Regions from separate parts of the Halobacillus trueperi genome, predicted to be linked through region 1. Evidence: predicted binding sites of a transcription regulator. Region 1 holds the regulator's gene; the other holds the start of a gene.

Region 1 (8,089 bases):
GTTGTTCTTAATATAATATCGTTGGTCTGGGTCATAAAAAAGCTCCTTTAATTTTTCTCTAGTATCATCTTAATATAAATCCTCTCTAAAATCCACGGCTTAGAACCCCTGAAAATCAAAGAGTCCTGCAAGATAGGAAGTAAGCATGGTCATCCAGTCAAAATAAAGAGCAATTCCGACGAGGATCATAATATACCCGCCTATCTTAACAATTCCCGTACTATGGTTTTTAATCCAACTCAATTTGCCAATAAAGAACGACAAGGCTAAGAAAGGAATGGAAAAACCAAGGGAATAAGACAGCATCATGACTAAGAAAAGTTCCGGAGAATCAGCCGCTAACGAAAGGACGGACGCTAGTATAGGACCTGTACAAGGCGTCCAACCGAGTGAAAATGTAAGTCCGATAAGAAACGTGCCTATGTAACCAGAGGGTCTATTCTTGAAAGTTATCTTCCGGTCTTTCATCAAAAAATCAAAGTTGAATACGCCAATAATAACAAATCCGAAGAAAATAATCAGAATGGATCCTAAACGCCGGATCACGGATTCATATTGTATGAAAAACTGTGCAAAAAACGACCCTGAAAATCCTAAGATCAAAAAGATCGTCGTAAATCCTAATAAGAATAAAACCGTATGGATCAAACTTGCTCTTTTCAACATCCCATTGTCTTCTTTTAATTCATGCACACTCATCCCAGTAATATAGGAGAGAAATGCAGGATACAGAGGAAAAACACAAGGGGATATAAATGATAAAAACCCTGCTCCGAAAGCAAGGAAAAGATTCACATCCATTCAATCATCACACCTTCATTCATAGTCGCCCCCTATTGTATCAAAGCTTCAGGCCTAACACGATGTTTATCTTGTGAACATCTAAAGAAGTTCCCATAGAGAAAGCCTTCTTTCATTCACGAAAGAAGGCTTAGTGTCATTATTTCATTTGATTGTTCATTGAACGCATCATCTGATTGATTTTCTTCTGAGAAGGCTTTTGGCCCATCTGCATCATCAGTGTGCGTAACATTTGTTCGTTAATTGGCGGGTTCTTTTTCAAATAGTTCATCATATACTTTCTTGCGATGAAGAAGCCTAGAGCTGCACCACCGACAAGAGTCAATAAAGCAATGATGATGACCCAAACGATCCCCAATGTCATGACTTCGTCTTCCTCCTTCGTGTTGTCTCCCATAACAGTATAGTAAAACGTTCTCTAGAATACAATAGTCGTTTCAATATGACCGTAATCCAGACGCTACTAAACGAATCAACCGTTCATTAGATAAGCAAAAGCACCCCACATGGAAAAAGGATCTCATCTTCTAGGAACGACGATGACCGTACCAGAGACAACAATCATTCTTATGCCTATTATATCACATAGAGCAGGGAAATCGAAAATGGTTGTCCCTACTATTTACCGCGAATTTTCAAGAGCAGATTGAAATTCACGGCATAAAAAGAAGCTGCCTTAGGAACAGGCAGCTTCTCCCTTGTTTATTTCATCAAGTTTTCCGCATGCTTCACTACGTTTTCTACAGTGAAACCATAGTTCTCAATCACAGTATTCCCTGGAGCAGAAGCACCGAACTTGTCGATTCCGATGACGGAGCCATCCAAACCTACATAACGGTCCCAACCGAACGATGCGCCCATTTCAACTGCCAGACGTTTGCGGACAGAAGAAGGAAGGACTTGTTCTTTGTATTCTTTAGGCTGAGCTTCAAAGCGATCGAAGGAAGGTACACTGACAACACGGACGTCGTAACCATTCTTCTTCAATTCCGCTTGAGCTTCAACAATCAATTGTACTTCAGAACCTGAAGCAAGTAGGATCGCATCCGGCTCTTCTTTATCGGAATCGCTAAGGATGTACGCCCCTTTCTTCATTCCTTCGTATGCAAGTTCCTCTGTACCTTGAAGGGTCGGTAACCCTTGGCGAGTTAGGACAAGTGCTGTTGGAGTCGATTCAGACTCTAAAGCAAGTCTCCATGCCGCATTGGTTTCGTTCCCATCCGCAGGACGAAGAACGGAAAGGTTAGGCATCGCACGAAGAGAAGCCAATTGTTCCACAGGTTCGTGCGTCGGACCGTCTTCTCCAACGGCAACAGAGTCATGAGTGAAGACGTAGTTCACAGGTAGGTTTTGCAGGGCGGATAAACGGACCGCTGGACGCAGGTAGTCACTGAAAACAAAGAATGTACCAGCATATACGTTAAGTCCACCATGAAGTCCCATTCCGTTTAAGGCAGCCGCCATGGCAAATTCACGAACTCCGAACCAGATGTTTCGACCTGCGTAGTTGTTACGTGAAAAGTCTTCTTCATCTTTGACGGCCGTTTTATTTGAACCTGCAAGGTCGGCACTACCACCAAAGAAGTTAGGGATAACTTTTGAAAGAGCGTTGATTGCATCTCCAGAAGCTGCGCGTGTCGCAGGACTGTCTTCGCCCACCTGATAAGTTGGAAGACTTTGATCCCAGCCTTCAGGAAGCTCTCCGCGAATCGCACGCTCAAACTCTTCCGCAAGCTCTGGATGTGCTTCTTTGTAATGAGCCATTAGGTTGTTCCAAGATTCTTCTTTATCCTGACCATTTTGCTGAACCTTTTCTTTAAAGTCCTGATAGACCTCTTCAGGTACGTGGAATGGCTCGTGATCCCACTTGTAGAACTGTTTAGCTGCCGTTCCTTCCTCTTCTCCTAAAGGAGCACCGTGGGAGGCAGACTTACCAGATTTATTAGGAGATCCATACCCAATAACCGTTTTCACTTCGATCATTGTTGGTTGATCTGTATTCGCTTTTGCTTTCTCAAGTGCCTGAGCAATATCCTCTGTGTTCGTACCATCCTCTACGCGGATCACCTGCCATCCATAGGCTTCATAGCGCTTTTCAACACTCTCGCTGAAGGAACGATCAAGGTCGCCATCAAGAGAAATATCATTGGAATCATAAAGAACGATCAATTTACCTAGACCAAGGTGACCGGCAAGAGAAGCAGATTCCTGGGATACCCCTTCCATCAAGTCCCCGTCACCACAAATGGAATAAGTGTAATGGTCAACGACATTATAACCTTCACGGTTATATTTCGCTGCAAGGTGAGCTTCAGCCATTGCCATTCCGGTCGCCATTGCAATACCTTGTCCAAGGGGACCTGTAGTTGCTTCTACACCGTCTGTGTGACCAAACTCTGGGTGACCAGGGGTTTTGGAATCCCATTGACGGAAGGACTTAAGGTCGTCCATCGTCACGTTATAACCGGATAAGTGGAGCAAGCTGTAAAGAAGCATAGATCCGTGTCCAGCAGATAGGACGAAACGGTCGCGGTCGAACCAGTTCGAGTTTTTCGGATTATGATCCATGAACTGAGTCCATAGCGTATATGCCATCGGTGCTGCACCCATCGGCATCCCCGGGTGTCCGGAGTTTGCTTTTTCTACTGCATCGATTGTTAAAGTTCTAATCGTATTGATTGATGTTTGTTCAAGGCTGTTTGCCATGTTCAACATTCCCCTTTCGTTTCAGGTATATGTACCATGTATTATCCTATAATGAAATTCATTTTGAAACAAGCGTTGTGCGAAATCTTTGCACAACCTCCTACCTAATTTCCCCCTTATTAAGGGTTTTAAACAAAAAAATCCGCATTCGAAAATTATCGAACACGGAGATTTAAAAATTAGTTCTTTTTTTCGTTTTCCTGCATTTGACGAAGCTTCTTAGGTGTCACGTCATCCCCATTCGGGTCGATGACGGTAACTCCTTTCAGCTGATTCTTGAAAGATTGACGAGCATTTTTCAAGTATTCCTGACGCAGCTTCTGCTGTTCCGCTTTTTCTTCCTTCGAAAGCTCTTCCTGCTTTGATTTATTCGCTAGTTCATTTATACGATTAATTTTTTCTTTAGATAACATAGATCCTTCTCCTTTACTCATAGTCTGGATCGTAAAAACATGAAAAAGACAAGAAATCCACAGATCCTTGTCCTTAAACTATATATTACCGTGATTCTTCTTCTTTTTCAAGCGATAGGTATTCCTTGTATCTGCGATGAACCGTAGCCTTCGATACATCATATCCAAGGCCTCTTAGTGTCGCAGCGATATCTTTAAACGTCAGCTCATTTTTCCTTAACCGGACAACTTCTTCAATAGGAAATTTGATTCTCTCACGACCTGGCGCCTGGTCCCGATTGGATAAATTGATTGATGGGTCATAGCCGCCCTCAACGGCTTTTCTCATTCCCCGGCGTATTTTCATATTATGTATTTTCCTCTGGTATTCCTCTACGATCCCCACAATCTGTAAAACCATAGAATCCGACTCTGATAACTGCAACTCTCCCTGATTTGATAAAGAATACACCTTAATATTCAACCGATTCAATTGATGAAACAATGCGATTTTCGTATTCCCACGTCCCAATCGAGTCTCATCCTGAATTAACAGAGCTTCCGCACGCCCGGAAGAAAAACATTCCAGCATACGGAAGATCCCGTCCCGCTCAATATCGTAACCACTCGCTTGTTCTTCAATACATTCCACAACTTCAAATTCGTGACTGTCTGCCATTGAAGTCAACTCGGTTCTTTGGCGGTTTAATGATGTCACTTGAGCTTCTTTTTCCGTACTTACCCTGCAGTATAAAATCACCTTCAATTGAATGTTCCTCTCTCTTTCTCTATTAAACAGCTGTGACCATAGAATAATAGAGAATGATAAAACTAACAATAAAAAGAATAATGTAGGTGTAATCCAGCTTCGATAATTTGTTAAACATACATAACCCCTCCGTTTTCATAGAACGAACGTTCTTAAGAACCTGTGTTCGTGTTTGTTACTTTTATTATATACGAACACAGGTTCTTGTCAATGGTTTTTTCGAACGCGTGTTTGTATTTTTGAATCATAAGTGGTACAATGTGGTTACTATAATCCTATGTACGAGGTGCTAATCTATGAGTAAACTTTCAAAACGGCAGCAGGAAATACTAGATTTTATTAAAGAGCAGGTTTTAATGAAAGGATATCCACCATCCGTAAGAGAGATCGGTCAATCCGTTGGTCTCGCTTCAAGTTCAACAGTACATGGTCACTTATCCAGATTAGAGAAAAAAGGCTACATTAGACGCGATCCGACGAAACCTCGTGCCATTGAAGTCATTGAATTGGAAGAAGATCACAGTATTCCGAGAAGTGAAGCCTCCTATGCTCCAGTAATCGGTAAAGTCACGGCTGGTTCACCGATTACAGCTGTAGAGAATATCGAAGAATATGTCCCGCTTCCAGATACACTCGCAGGATCTGATGACAACACGTTCGTCCTGATCGTCCAGGGGGAAAGTATGATTGAGGCAGGAATTCTAGACGGCGACATGGTCATCGTCAGACAACAGCAAACCGCTCAGAACGGCGACATCGTCGTGGCGATGACAGAAGATGAAGAAGCCACTGTCAAACGATTCTTCAAGGAAAGAAATCACGTTCGTTTACAGCCTGAAAACGCAACAATGGAACCGATCCTATTACAGGACGTATCCATTTTAGGGAAAGTCGTCGGTCTATACAGAACCGTACATTAATTGAAAGAGGCGAGTTTTGTTAAACTCGCCTCTTTCTTTATTTTTGTCATGCTCCATAACTTTTCCGGATGGAGGTTAAAGGAAATACAGACAATATATTATTTTTTCTGAACGTTCTCACTTGTTTTCGTTCATAGCAGTAAGCAATTACATATTCATCCTGAATGTCGACCACTCTAATCACCCGTTGAGACAAATCGCCTTTATGGTTGATATAGATCCATTCCAACTTCATCTTTTCGAGTTTTGAACGTTGGAATAATGCTTCCATTGGTGACACCTCCATAATAGGGAACGTTTGTTCTTACTAATATTATATGTAACACATCCACTAAAGTATACGACCAAAATCTTGAAATTTTCTTCACCCTATTCAAACTGTTTCGTGAGGCATAGAAAAACCCTTGAAGCTATTAGCTTCAAGGGTTTTAAGGTTTAATACGTCTGTAAATATTGTTCGCGTTCCCACGGATGAACCTGTGTGCGGAACATATCCCATTCAATTTCTTTCGCTTCAATGAAATGTTCAAATAGGTGTTCGCCGAGAGCTTCTACCATGATTGGATCTTGATGCAGCTCTTCCAATGCATCATACAAAGTAGCAGGTAGGTCTTTGACTCCGTGTGCTTCACGCTCTTTCTTATCCATAACGTAAATGTTCCGATCGACTGGAGCAGGTGCTTCCAGTTTATTTTCCACACCATCAAGTCCAGCAGCAAGAAGGACTGCCATCGCCATGTATGGGTTCGCTGATGGATCAACACTCCGAACTTCGATTCTTGTGCTCAAACCACGGGATGTTGGAACACGTACGAGCGGACTACGGTTCTGACCGGACCATGCTACATAACATGGAGCCTCATACCCTGGTACAAGACGCTTGTAAGAATTGACAGTAGGGTTTGTCACGGCTGTGAAGTTCGTTGCATGCTTGATGATGCCTGCTGTAAACTGGTAAGCCACTTCTGACAGTTGTTCCTTCCCTTTCTCATCAAAGAAAGCATTACCCTTTTCGTTGAAAAGAGACATGTTCGCGTGCATACCAGATCCGTTCACGCCAAACAACGGCTTAGGCATGAACGTTGCATGCAAGCCATGTTGACGTGCTATGGTTTTGACGACAAGTTTGAATGTTTGAATATCATCACAGTGCTTGACGGCATCCGCATATTTAAAGTCGATTTCGTGCTGACCTGGAGCGACTTCATGGTGAGAGGCTTCAATTTCAAAGCCCATTTCCTCAAGCTCAAGGACGATGTCACGACGGCAGTTTTCACCAAGATCGGTCGGTGCCAAGTCGAAATAGCCGCCTTTATCATTCAATTCCATCGTCGGTTCGCCTTTTTCATCTAATTTGAATAGGAAAAATTCAGGTTCTGTACCAATGTTGAAAGCAGAAAATCCGAGTTTCTCCATTTTTTTGATGTTACGCTTTAAGTTATAGCGTGGGCATCCTTCAAAAGGAGTTTGGTCTGGGTTGTAGATGTCACAGATGAATCGTGCGACCTTCCCTTTTTCTGAAGTCCAAGGGAAAACGACGAAGGTATCCAGGTCTGGAACCAAATACATGTCCGACTCCTCGATACGAACGAATCCTTCAATGGAGGACCCGTCAAACATCATCATGCCATCAATAGCTTTATCCAACTGGCTTAGTGGAATTTCCACGTTTTTGATCGTACCAAGCATATCCGTGAACTGAAGACGGATAAACTTGACGTTTTCCTCATCGATTTTTTTGTAGATTTCTTCTTTTGTTAAACCCATTGAATTTCTCCTCTCAACACAAAATTAATGGAAGAACCTTGACATTTCTCCCTGTCTGATTGCTAATTTACCTTGTCTTCCCGCTGTGAATAGTTCTCGTTGCAGCATACGACGTAGTTCTTTTTCGGTAAGTTCATTATGAACTTCCTTCACTTGATCCTCGTCATATACTTCATTATCTGGCTGATCGTTCAGCTTCAGAACTTTCTTGATTCCGGCCATGTTCACACCTTGATCGATCAAGTCTTTGATTTCAAGCAGCCGATCGACATCATTAAATGAGAACATGCGACGGTTCCCTTCTGAACGGGCCGGCTGAACCAGCTCGTGCTGTTCGTAGTACCGGATCTGCCGTGCAGTAAGGTCTGTCAATGATTGAACAATCCCCATCGGGAATAACGGCATAGAACGACGAATTTCATCACTCATCGATGTGCCACCTCCCCATAAGAATGATACTTTAATTATACGTCACGCAAGGGATATGTCAACATATGTGAGGAATGTTCACACAATTTGGCGCTATTTTTTGAAAGGGTTATCATTCCCTCCGCTTCAAAGTTTAACCATACCCTCTTCGATCAACTGCTCTACCGCTTGTACGACAGCGATCTTTACATGCGCGTAGGTCAATCCACCTTGAACGAATGCCGTATATGGGGGACGAATGGGACCATCGGCCGTCAATTCAAGACTCGCGCCTTGAATGAAAGTACCAGCAGCCATAATCACTT
Region 2 (8,089 bases), on a different contig from region 1:
TGATGACGATGGATGTATTGATCGAGAAGTTTGAAGTTATGGACCATGACCTCGATGTTGGCCACTATTTTGTAGCAGACACCGGAACAGGTGTGGATTTGGAGACTTCTTCATTAACCGAAAAAATGAAATCGTTTACAAGTGTTGTTGTAGAGGGAAGTTTAGATTATAAAGCCTCTCCACTTGATGATCAGGACGTGGGAGTTATTCTGTACACATCCGGAACAACAGGAAAGCCGAAAGGCGCGATGCTCACACATCAAAATTTATACTCGAACGCGACGGATGTAGCGGATTACCTGCAAATCACTTCAGATGATCGTGTGATTGCTACGTTACCAATGTTTCATGTTTTCTGCTTGACGGTCTGTTTAAACGCTCCCGTCATGAATGGCGGAACCGTTCTAATCGTACCTAAATTCTCTCCTCAAGAAGTATTTGCAACGGCGGAAGAACACCAGGCAACGGTGTTCGCGGGTGTACCGACCATGTATAACTATTTATTACAGACTGGAAAAGAACAGGCACAAACGTTCCGCCACATGCGTCTTTGCATTTCTGGAGGTTCCTCCTTGCCGGTCGCTTTATTGGAATCATTTGAAAAACAGTTCAACGTACGTGTTTCGGAAGGTTATGGACTCTCAGAAGCCTCACCTGTTACAGCTTTCAACCCCTTGGATCGACCAAGAAAAGCAGGATCCATCGGGCAAAATATTAAAAATGTCGAAAATAAAGTGGTGGATGAACTGGGCGAAGAGCTTCCTGACGGTGAGGTAGGCGAATTGATTGTCAAAGGTCCGAATGTCATGAAGGGATATTATAAACTTCCTGAAGAGACTGCTGTTACGATTCGGGATGGTTGGTTATATACAGGAGACATGGCTCGTCAGGATGAGGACGGATATTTTTACATCGTCGATCGTAAAAAAGATATGATCCTTGTTGGAGGATATAACGTCTATCCAAGAGAAGTAGAAGAAGTATTGTACCAACACGAAGATGTCACTGAAGTTGCAGTTGTAGGAACACCTGACCCTGAATTAGGGGAGACGGTCATCAGTTTTGTCGTTTCTAAAAATCCAACGTTAACAGAAGCACAACTGACCGAATATTGCCGGGATCATTTAGCGAAGTATAAGGTTCCTTCGCGCATTGAATTTATGTCAGAGCTCCCTAAAAATACGACAGGAAAAATCCTTCGCAAAAATTTACGGGAACAACTTACGAATTCTAAATAAGATCACACTATACAAAAAGCTCAAAGTCTCTCAGACTTTGAGCTTTTTAAATCTTCCTCTTCGCTTGTAATGTTATTGGGGATGGTTGGAACTTTTTCTTTTGCGAGACGTAGAAATTAGAAAGGGGGAAGAGTGATGGAAGAATTACATGAATCATTAATGGAAGCTAGAAGAAGATATCTCGAGAAAGAACGTCTACATAGAGAGAGGGAACAATTGAAAAAAGAACATAAAGAACTGTGTGCTAAAGAACAGCACTACTTAGAAAAGCTCAAGGAAGAACAAGAAGATGTCGAAAAGCTGGAACGTATGAGCCTTACCAATCTATTCGTTACGATAACAGGTAAGAAGCTGGAGAAAGTGGAACAAGAAAAGCAAGAGGCCCTGGAGGCACGTTTGAAATGGAGAGAAGCCCATCAATCCGCTTTTGAGGTGGAGAAAGAAGCAGAAGACCTTTCTAAAAGAATCACAGCTTGTGGAAATCCGAAAGCAGAGTATGAGGGGTTGTACCAGAGAAAAAAGCAATTCCTTATTTCTAAAGGTGAGGAAAAAGGCGAGCGGTTGCTTAAACTTAGTGAAAAACGTTCCTTGCTCCAGGCGGAGTTGGTTGAAATTAATGAGGCGATCCATGCAGGGAAGTCCGCCATGCAATCCTTGGAAAAAGCATCGGTTTCGTTGACTTCTGCTGAAAACTGGGGAGCACTGGATATGCTGGGAGGGGGGCTTTTGACTACGGCCGTCAAGCATTCGCGTGTAGATGATGCAGATACCGCCATCCATACCGCACAAAGACACTTGCGGAAGTTCGCAAATGAAATTGAGGACCTTGGCAATCATTACGATATTAACCTTCGTATATCTGGTGGTTTGACAGTTGGTGACTATTTTTTGGATGGTTTACTTGTGGATTGGTTCGTCCAGAATAAGATTCAATCTTCTCATGAAGAAGTAAGGGAAATTAGAAAAAAGACTTGTGAAGCTCTTCTTGATCTCGAATCACTTCAACGTCAATTTGCAACAGAAGAAAACCAATTGACAGAGGAGATGGATCATATTGTCCGATATACGTAATTGGAAGATTCAGTTGTCGCATGTCATTTACTAGAAAATTCGCACCAGTTTGCGGACCTCCGCAACTTTTTTTCGGTGAATCCGGACCTAGGATATATTACAATAGAAACAGATAAGCGGTGATGCTTATTTATCTCATAACTATTTATGATTTGGTTGTCATAAATAGGTCAGTAACGTTGTTTACTGATGAGTGTCATGGAAAAGTCTTTCCTCTCAAAAGAACTTTTCCAACAATTTATTCCCTCACTCAAAAGTTAACCAGTCGTCTCTTTTGGCCCATGCTCACGCGAGCATGGGCACTTTTTTTTCTTTTTTTGTCTTTTCTTATCCCACAAAAGCTCCCGTTTGTGGAAGACTCAGTTTCGAGACTCTTTCGGGTTTCGTTGCTGGGTTGAGCGTCAGGGGTGGTTGAGAAGCTACTCGCTTTCCTGTGGGGGAGTGGCGAGCTTCCTTGGACTACGTCCTGCGGGATCTCGCCTATCTCCTTTCTCCCACGGGAGTCTCGCAGCTTCCCAACCACCCCATTCGATATAGGTGCGTAACGAACCCCTTTACCAAGTTGGATTTGCCTTCCACGATCCCACTGTTAGAAGCATAAAGCGCGCTGTAACAAGCTTTCAGGATTCTAACACCTGAGCATGGGAGTTTATTCTTACAATTCCATCAAGCTGAATGGCTGCTTATTAGAGAAGTGGTTTCGAGACACTTAAATAGTAAAGGGGCGGAGGGGAATGGCGAGACTCCTACCTTAAGTGTACAGGCGCCTCGGTCAGCGGCGTATGGACTGGACTGAGCTGGCGGAGATAAAGGAAACACGAAGAACGGAGTGATTCGATGTTGACTTATCGTACAGAAGCGAGGGAAGTCTCACTAGCCGCTAGGCGCCGGAACCGGATATCTAATAGGAAAAAAGTGCATGGTGAGACCCCGCAGAGCGAAGCTTGAGGAGGCTCACCGCGCTCCCGCGGAAAGCGAGCTATTCCCCGCAGCCCCATCCACTCAACAAAAGTCTCGAAATCGAGTCTTACACAATCCTGCCAAATACTTTAATAAACTTTGTTGATTGTGTGAAAAATAACGGAATGATGGATGGAAGGGAGCTTAAACAGGGTGAAAAAATTAGAGGGTCAAGTTGTGTTGGTGACTGGTGCAAATCGTGGACAGGGAAAGGCAATTGCGGAATATTTGTTATCTCTTGGCGCAAAGGTGGCGTTTGGAGCGCGAAATGTCAACCTTGCTGAAAAGGTGGTAACATCTACAGGATCTTCGGAAGCATCTGCTGTACAGTTAGATGTTACGAAGAACGAGGAATGGATAGCTGCAACGGATAAGGTCGTGAAGAAATTCGGCCGGTTGGATGTGCTTGTGAACAATGCTGGCTTATTGATCCGCAAACCTTTTATAGAGATGAAAGCGGAGGAGTATGAGCAATTGATCCAAGTAAATCAGCTGGGGGTCTTTTTCGGAATGCAGGCAGCTATCCCTTATATGATCGAACAAGGCAAGGGTTCCATCGTGAATAACTTATCTATCTCTTCTTTCGCTCCGATTAGTCAGTCATCTGCATACGCAGCAACGAAAGCCTCTGTAGTGGCGATGTCGAAAGCTGCAGCTATTGAACTCGGACCGTCAGGGGTGCGTGTCAATATGGTTCACCCAGGTGGAGTGGAGACTGAGATGGCAACAGAGGGAAAAGGGGTTCCGGAATTTTATGATTCGATCCCTCTCGGCAGGATCGGGCAGCCCCGGGAAATAGCTAAAGCTATTGCTTTCCTTGCTTCTGACGATAGTTCTTATTGTACGGGAACGGAAATCGTTGTGGATGGTGGGATGACTTTAGGAACGTCTGATCGATGATCATTTAGGTTTTTTGTAGGTGATCATAAATTCTTCTTTTGTAAGATAAAAGTCACGTTCTGGTCTGCGTTGTAACAAATGGTGATTTTCGAGCTTATAATAACTTATCCGTTTATATGGGTCATCATCTATGACAGGAAGCTCCTGTGTCTGTTTCATATATTGGTCGACGGCATGTTGAACAAGATCGATATCCAGCGCAAGATTCCGGTCCTGTTCTTCAAACAACTCATAGGTTTCCCGGGACATGTAGAAGTTTTGAATAGGCACAGCCTTTAAGTAGGGGGCTAAAAGTTCATAATCCAAGGAAAGGTCCTCTTTGATGATCACACTCAGAGGAACATCTTTTGGTTTGGCATCCGCATAGGCATGGACGGCTTTTCGGACATCGTGGATGGATAAATCCTTCTTCTCCAGTTTCGGCTTCTTGTTTTTTCGGCTCCACATGTTGTATTCCTCCTAAATGAAATTTTGCTTGAGAGGTGTTTCAAATGAAAGATCAACCGGTTCAGCCTGAACTCGATTTCTTCACATTACTTAATCCTGACTTTGGTCGTGGTGAAGAGCAGAGAGGAAACAAAGGGCAGAAAGAAGAAAAGGTGTAATTGTAGTATAGCAGAATCGTCGAAATGAAACATTTTTTAAGAATGTTTAGACTTTTGTCGGGTGATTTGGTAAATTAAAGAAGATGAGCGGTAGGTTCGACCTGAGTGTAGAGCTGCCGCCACTTGAAATGAAAGAGGTGTTGTAGTGGATGACATATGTTCATGGAAAAGAATACGAGATTAATCCTCAGACCATTGCTCTTATTGCCACAAACAATGAGGATGGACAAGCTTTTACAGAAGTTATGGAAACGGATGAAAGCTTTGTCATTTCAAAATGGCCAAGTGATCTTATTGATCGTTCCTGCCGTTACTTTGCAAGCAGCCTTGATGGCCGGATTGCTGGCACAAAGCAATTGACCGGTTACACGCACAAACCACCGATTGTCATATCAGAAGCGATGGGCATTTATTTCTTCCCGATTATCTCCCCGAAACGAAAAGACTGCTCCTGGATCGCCCACAAATATATCCGCTCCTACCGTGGAGAGTCCAATAAAACGACGACTGTTCAATTCACGAACGGTATGACCGTGAATCTACCGGTTTCTGATGGCATGTTTGCCAATCAAGTGCAGCGAACCGCTCATTTGCGCGTCATTCTTGAGGACCGTTTCCATTCGACACCTGTGGTTGCTGACCATCGTGCCGAACGGATCGCTGAGACCTTCTCATAAGCTCGAACAAAATGTTTTCCACTTTTTTTCTGATGGCTGGATTGAAATAGTTGCGCTTCTCTTCATATCCATGAGCTAAAAAAAGGAAAGAGGTAAATGAATCGTTCCTTCCTGATTCAACCACCTGCAATTTCATCTGGTCCATTTGCTTTCTCAGTTCTCTCCGTTCCTTTCGCGCTTCCAGTTCCATTTTACCAAGCATCTCCATGTACGGCTCCTTGATTTTGAATTTCCCTTGTTCCATGTGTTTCCGATCCTGCCTAATCACAGTGATGGCCATAGATAAAAACAAATAGCGGGAAGCGAGATCCAATTCGTTTTGCTTTAGATACCTCATGTCATTCTCCTCCGAATACGAACAAGTGTTCTTGTTTGTATTATACCACGGAAAGGTCCAATGTATGCAAGATAGTTTTACAAAAAGGTTGAAAGTGGCAAGAGGGGGAAATACTAGATATGGGCTCACATACTGGTAGGCATGGAGCAGAATTTCAGATAAAATAAAGAAAAGCATACACTGGTCGCTAGTGTACATAAGGAGCAGCATCATGGATTCAGTGTTTGAAAAAATAAACCAATGGCGCCATTTAGCGGAGAATGATCAATTATTTGATTACATCATCAGGCAGCTTGAAGGATTGGAACGGTTTGGACCAATTCCGGGCATCCTATTTCCTCTTATCGAAGCGTTTTTGCCGATTTTGCCACTTGTCGCCTTTGTTTTAGCCAATGCTGTCGTGTATGGGTTATTCAAAGGGTTTCTTTATTCATGGCTTGGGGCTGTTTTCGGATCTTTGTGCGTATTTTTTATTATTCGCCGATTAGGGGATAAGCGTTTGTTCAAGAAGATTACGAGGCAAAAGCAAGTGAAGAAAGTGACGAAGTGGGTGGAAGAGCATGGGTTTGGCCCATTGTTCTTGCTCATGTGCTTCCCCTTTTCTCCATCCTCGATCATTAACGTGGTTTCTGGGTTATCCAATGTCAGTCGACAGCAATTCATTCTAGCCGTCCTTTTGGGCAAAGCAGTCATGATTTTCACAATTGCCTATGTAGGTTCGAGTATCGCATCGTTTGCGCAGAATCCAGTGAAATCGATTGTCGTCGGCGTTTGCATTCTGCTTTTCTGGGTGCTTGGGAAGTATATTGAGAAAAGAATACAAATAAAGGCGGAGCAGAAAGCGTACAGCGGGGATTAAGTTTGTCTCAGCAAGGGTAAAATGTTGGTAGCATAACACCTGGAGGCGCAAACTATGAAAAAATATCGAAGAGCGATCCGAACGGTATTAATCGCCCTATTGCTGGCTTTTGTATTCCGCTCTTATTTATTCGCAAGCTACATTGTAGATGGCGAGTCAATGGAACCGACGCTCTATGACGGGAATTTATTAATGGTCAATAAAGCAGTCTATGATTGGCAGGATATTGAAAGGCAACAGGTCATCGTTTTTCACGCAAATGAACAAGAGGATTATGTGAAGCGGGTCATCGGAATTAGCGGGGATGAAATTGCCGTTCGGGATGATCAGTTATATATCAACGGTGAACGTGTCGACGAAAGTTACCTCGATCCACTCCGTCCGAATGATGGCCTTCCTTTTACGGAAGATTTCACCTTGGAAGATGTGACGGGGCATCAGAAGGTCCCTGAAGGTCACTTATTCGTAATGGGGGACAACAGACGGGACAGTCTGGATAGTAGATATTTTGGGTTTGTACCCGCTGATACCGTCGTCGGAAAAGTGGATGTACGCTACTGGCCTATGAATCAACTCGGCGTGCAGTTTTAACCGCAACCGTCCTCAAAGGGCGGTTTTTTTATGTCTATCGTTATTCAACAATATGGCAGGATTGTGGAAGACTCAGTTTCGAGATAACCCGGGTTCGTTTGCCACATTTGGAGTCAGGGGTAGTTGGGAAGCTACTCGCTTTCCTGTGGGGGAGCGCCGAGCTTCCTCGGACTACGTCCTGCGGGATCTCGCCTGTCTCCTTCTCCCACGGGAGTCTCGCAGCTTCCCAACCACCCCATACCATGAAAGTGAGAAACGAACCCATTTACTGGGGGAGGGTGCCTTCCACTATCCTGGTCTTATACGCAAAAAGCGCTCTATAACAAGCTTTTTGCATGCAGAATAGTGTGCTTAGGAGTTGATTCCCCTCCAATAACTATGTGCATAAAAGCAGCTAATTCCGAAAGTGGTTTCGAGATACTTAAATGGCAGAGGGGCGGAGGGGAATGGCGAGACTCCTACCTTAAGTGTGCAGGCGCCTCGGTCAGCGGCGTATGGACTGGACTGAGCTGGCGGAGATAAAGGAAACACGAAGAACGGAGTGATTCGATGTTGACTTATCGTACAGAAGCGAGGGAAGTCTCACTAGCCGCTAGGCGCCGGAACCGGATATCTAATAGGAAAAAGTGCATGGTGAGACCCCGCAGAGCGAAGCTTGAGGAGGCTCACCGCGCTCCCGCGGAAAGCGAGCTATTCCCCGCAGCCCCATCCACTCAACAAAAGTCTCGAAATTGAGTCTTCAAGAAAAGGGAGCGATTGTTGAAGAGCGGGAGAGCATCATAAACGGTGCAAAAATGATAAAATATAAACAGAATGAGAAAGAAAGGAGCGGTCGGTATGGGGCTGCGTTT

The links. Region 1 encodes LexA, which represses DNA repair genes until DNA is damaged. Its sites were predicted from a motif close to CGAACATATGTTCG; they were not measured.
Region 2: a site for LexA is predicted at 5,807-5,820, ahead of DYE48_RS13495 (YhjD family protein). Genes of this name have one in related genera too.

What each region holds. Positions count from the first base shown of each region.
Region 1 covers NZ_QUAE01000005.1:112,048-120,136, reverse strand. The annotation lists gene DYE48_RS08515 (Na(+)/H(+) antiporter subunit B) at 1-35, opposite strand, end outside; gene DYE48_RS08510 (cytochrome c biogenesis CcdA family protein) at 100-801, opposite strand; gene DYE48_RS08505 (YneF family protein) at 941-1,165, opposite strand; gene tkt (transketolase) at 1,504-3,507, opposite strand; gene DYE48_RS08495 (DUF896 domain-containing protein) at 3,687-3,920, opposite strand; gene DYE48_RS08490 (YneB family resolvase-like protein) at 4,006-4,665, opposite strand; gene lexA (transcriptional repressor LexA) at 4,965-5,588, shown strand; gene DYE48_RS08480 (hypothetical protein) at 5,635-5,859, opposite strand; gene glnA (type I glutamate--ammonia ligase) at 6,024-7,355, opposite strand; gene DYE48_RS08470 (MerR family transcriptional regulator) at 7,380-7,784, opposite strand; gene DYE48_RS08465 (methionine gamma-lyase family protein) at 7,911-8,089, opposite strand, start outside.
Region 2 covers NZ_QUAE01000011.1:2,889-10,977, forward strand. The annotation lists gene DYE48_RS13470 (fatty acid--CoA ligase family protein) at 1-1,238, shown strand, start outside; gene DYE48_RS13475 (hypothetical protein) at 1,374-2,309, shown strand; gene DYE48_RS13480 (SDR family NAD(P)-dependent oxidoreductase) at 3,423-4,169, shown strand; gene DYE48_RS13485 (DUF3939 domain-containing protein) at 4,170-4,616, opposite strand; gene DYE48_RS13490 (competence protein ComK) at 4,924-5,451, shown strand; gene DYE48_RS13495 (YhjD family protein) at 5,372-5,788, opposite strand; gene DYE48_RS13500 (TVP38/TMEM64 family protein) at 6,000-6,647, shown strand; gene lepB (signal peptidase I) at 6,702-7,238, shown strand; gene addB (helicase-exonuclease AddAB subunit AddB) at 8,076-8,089, shown strand, end outside.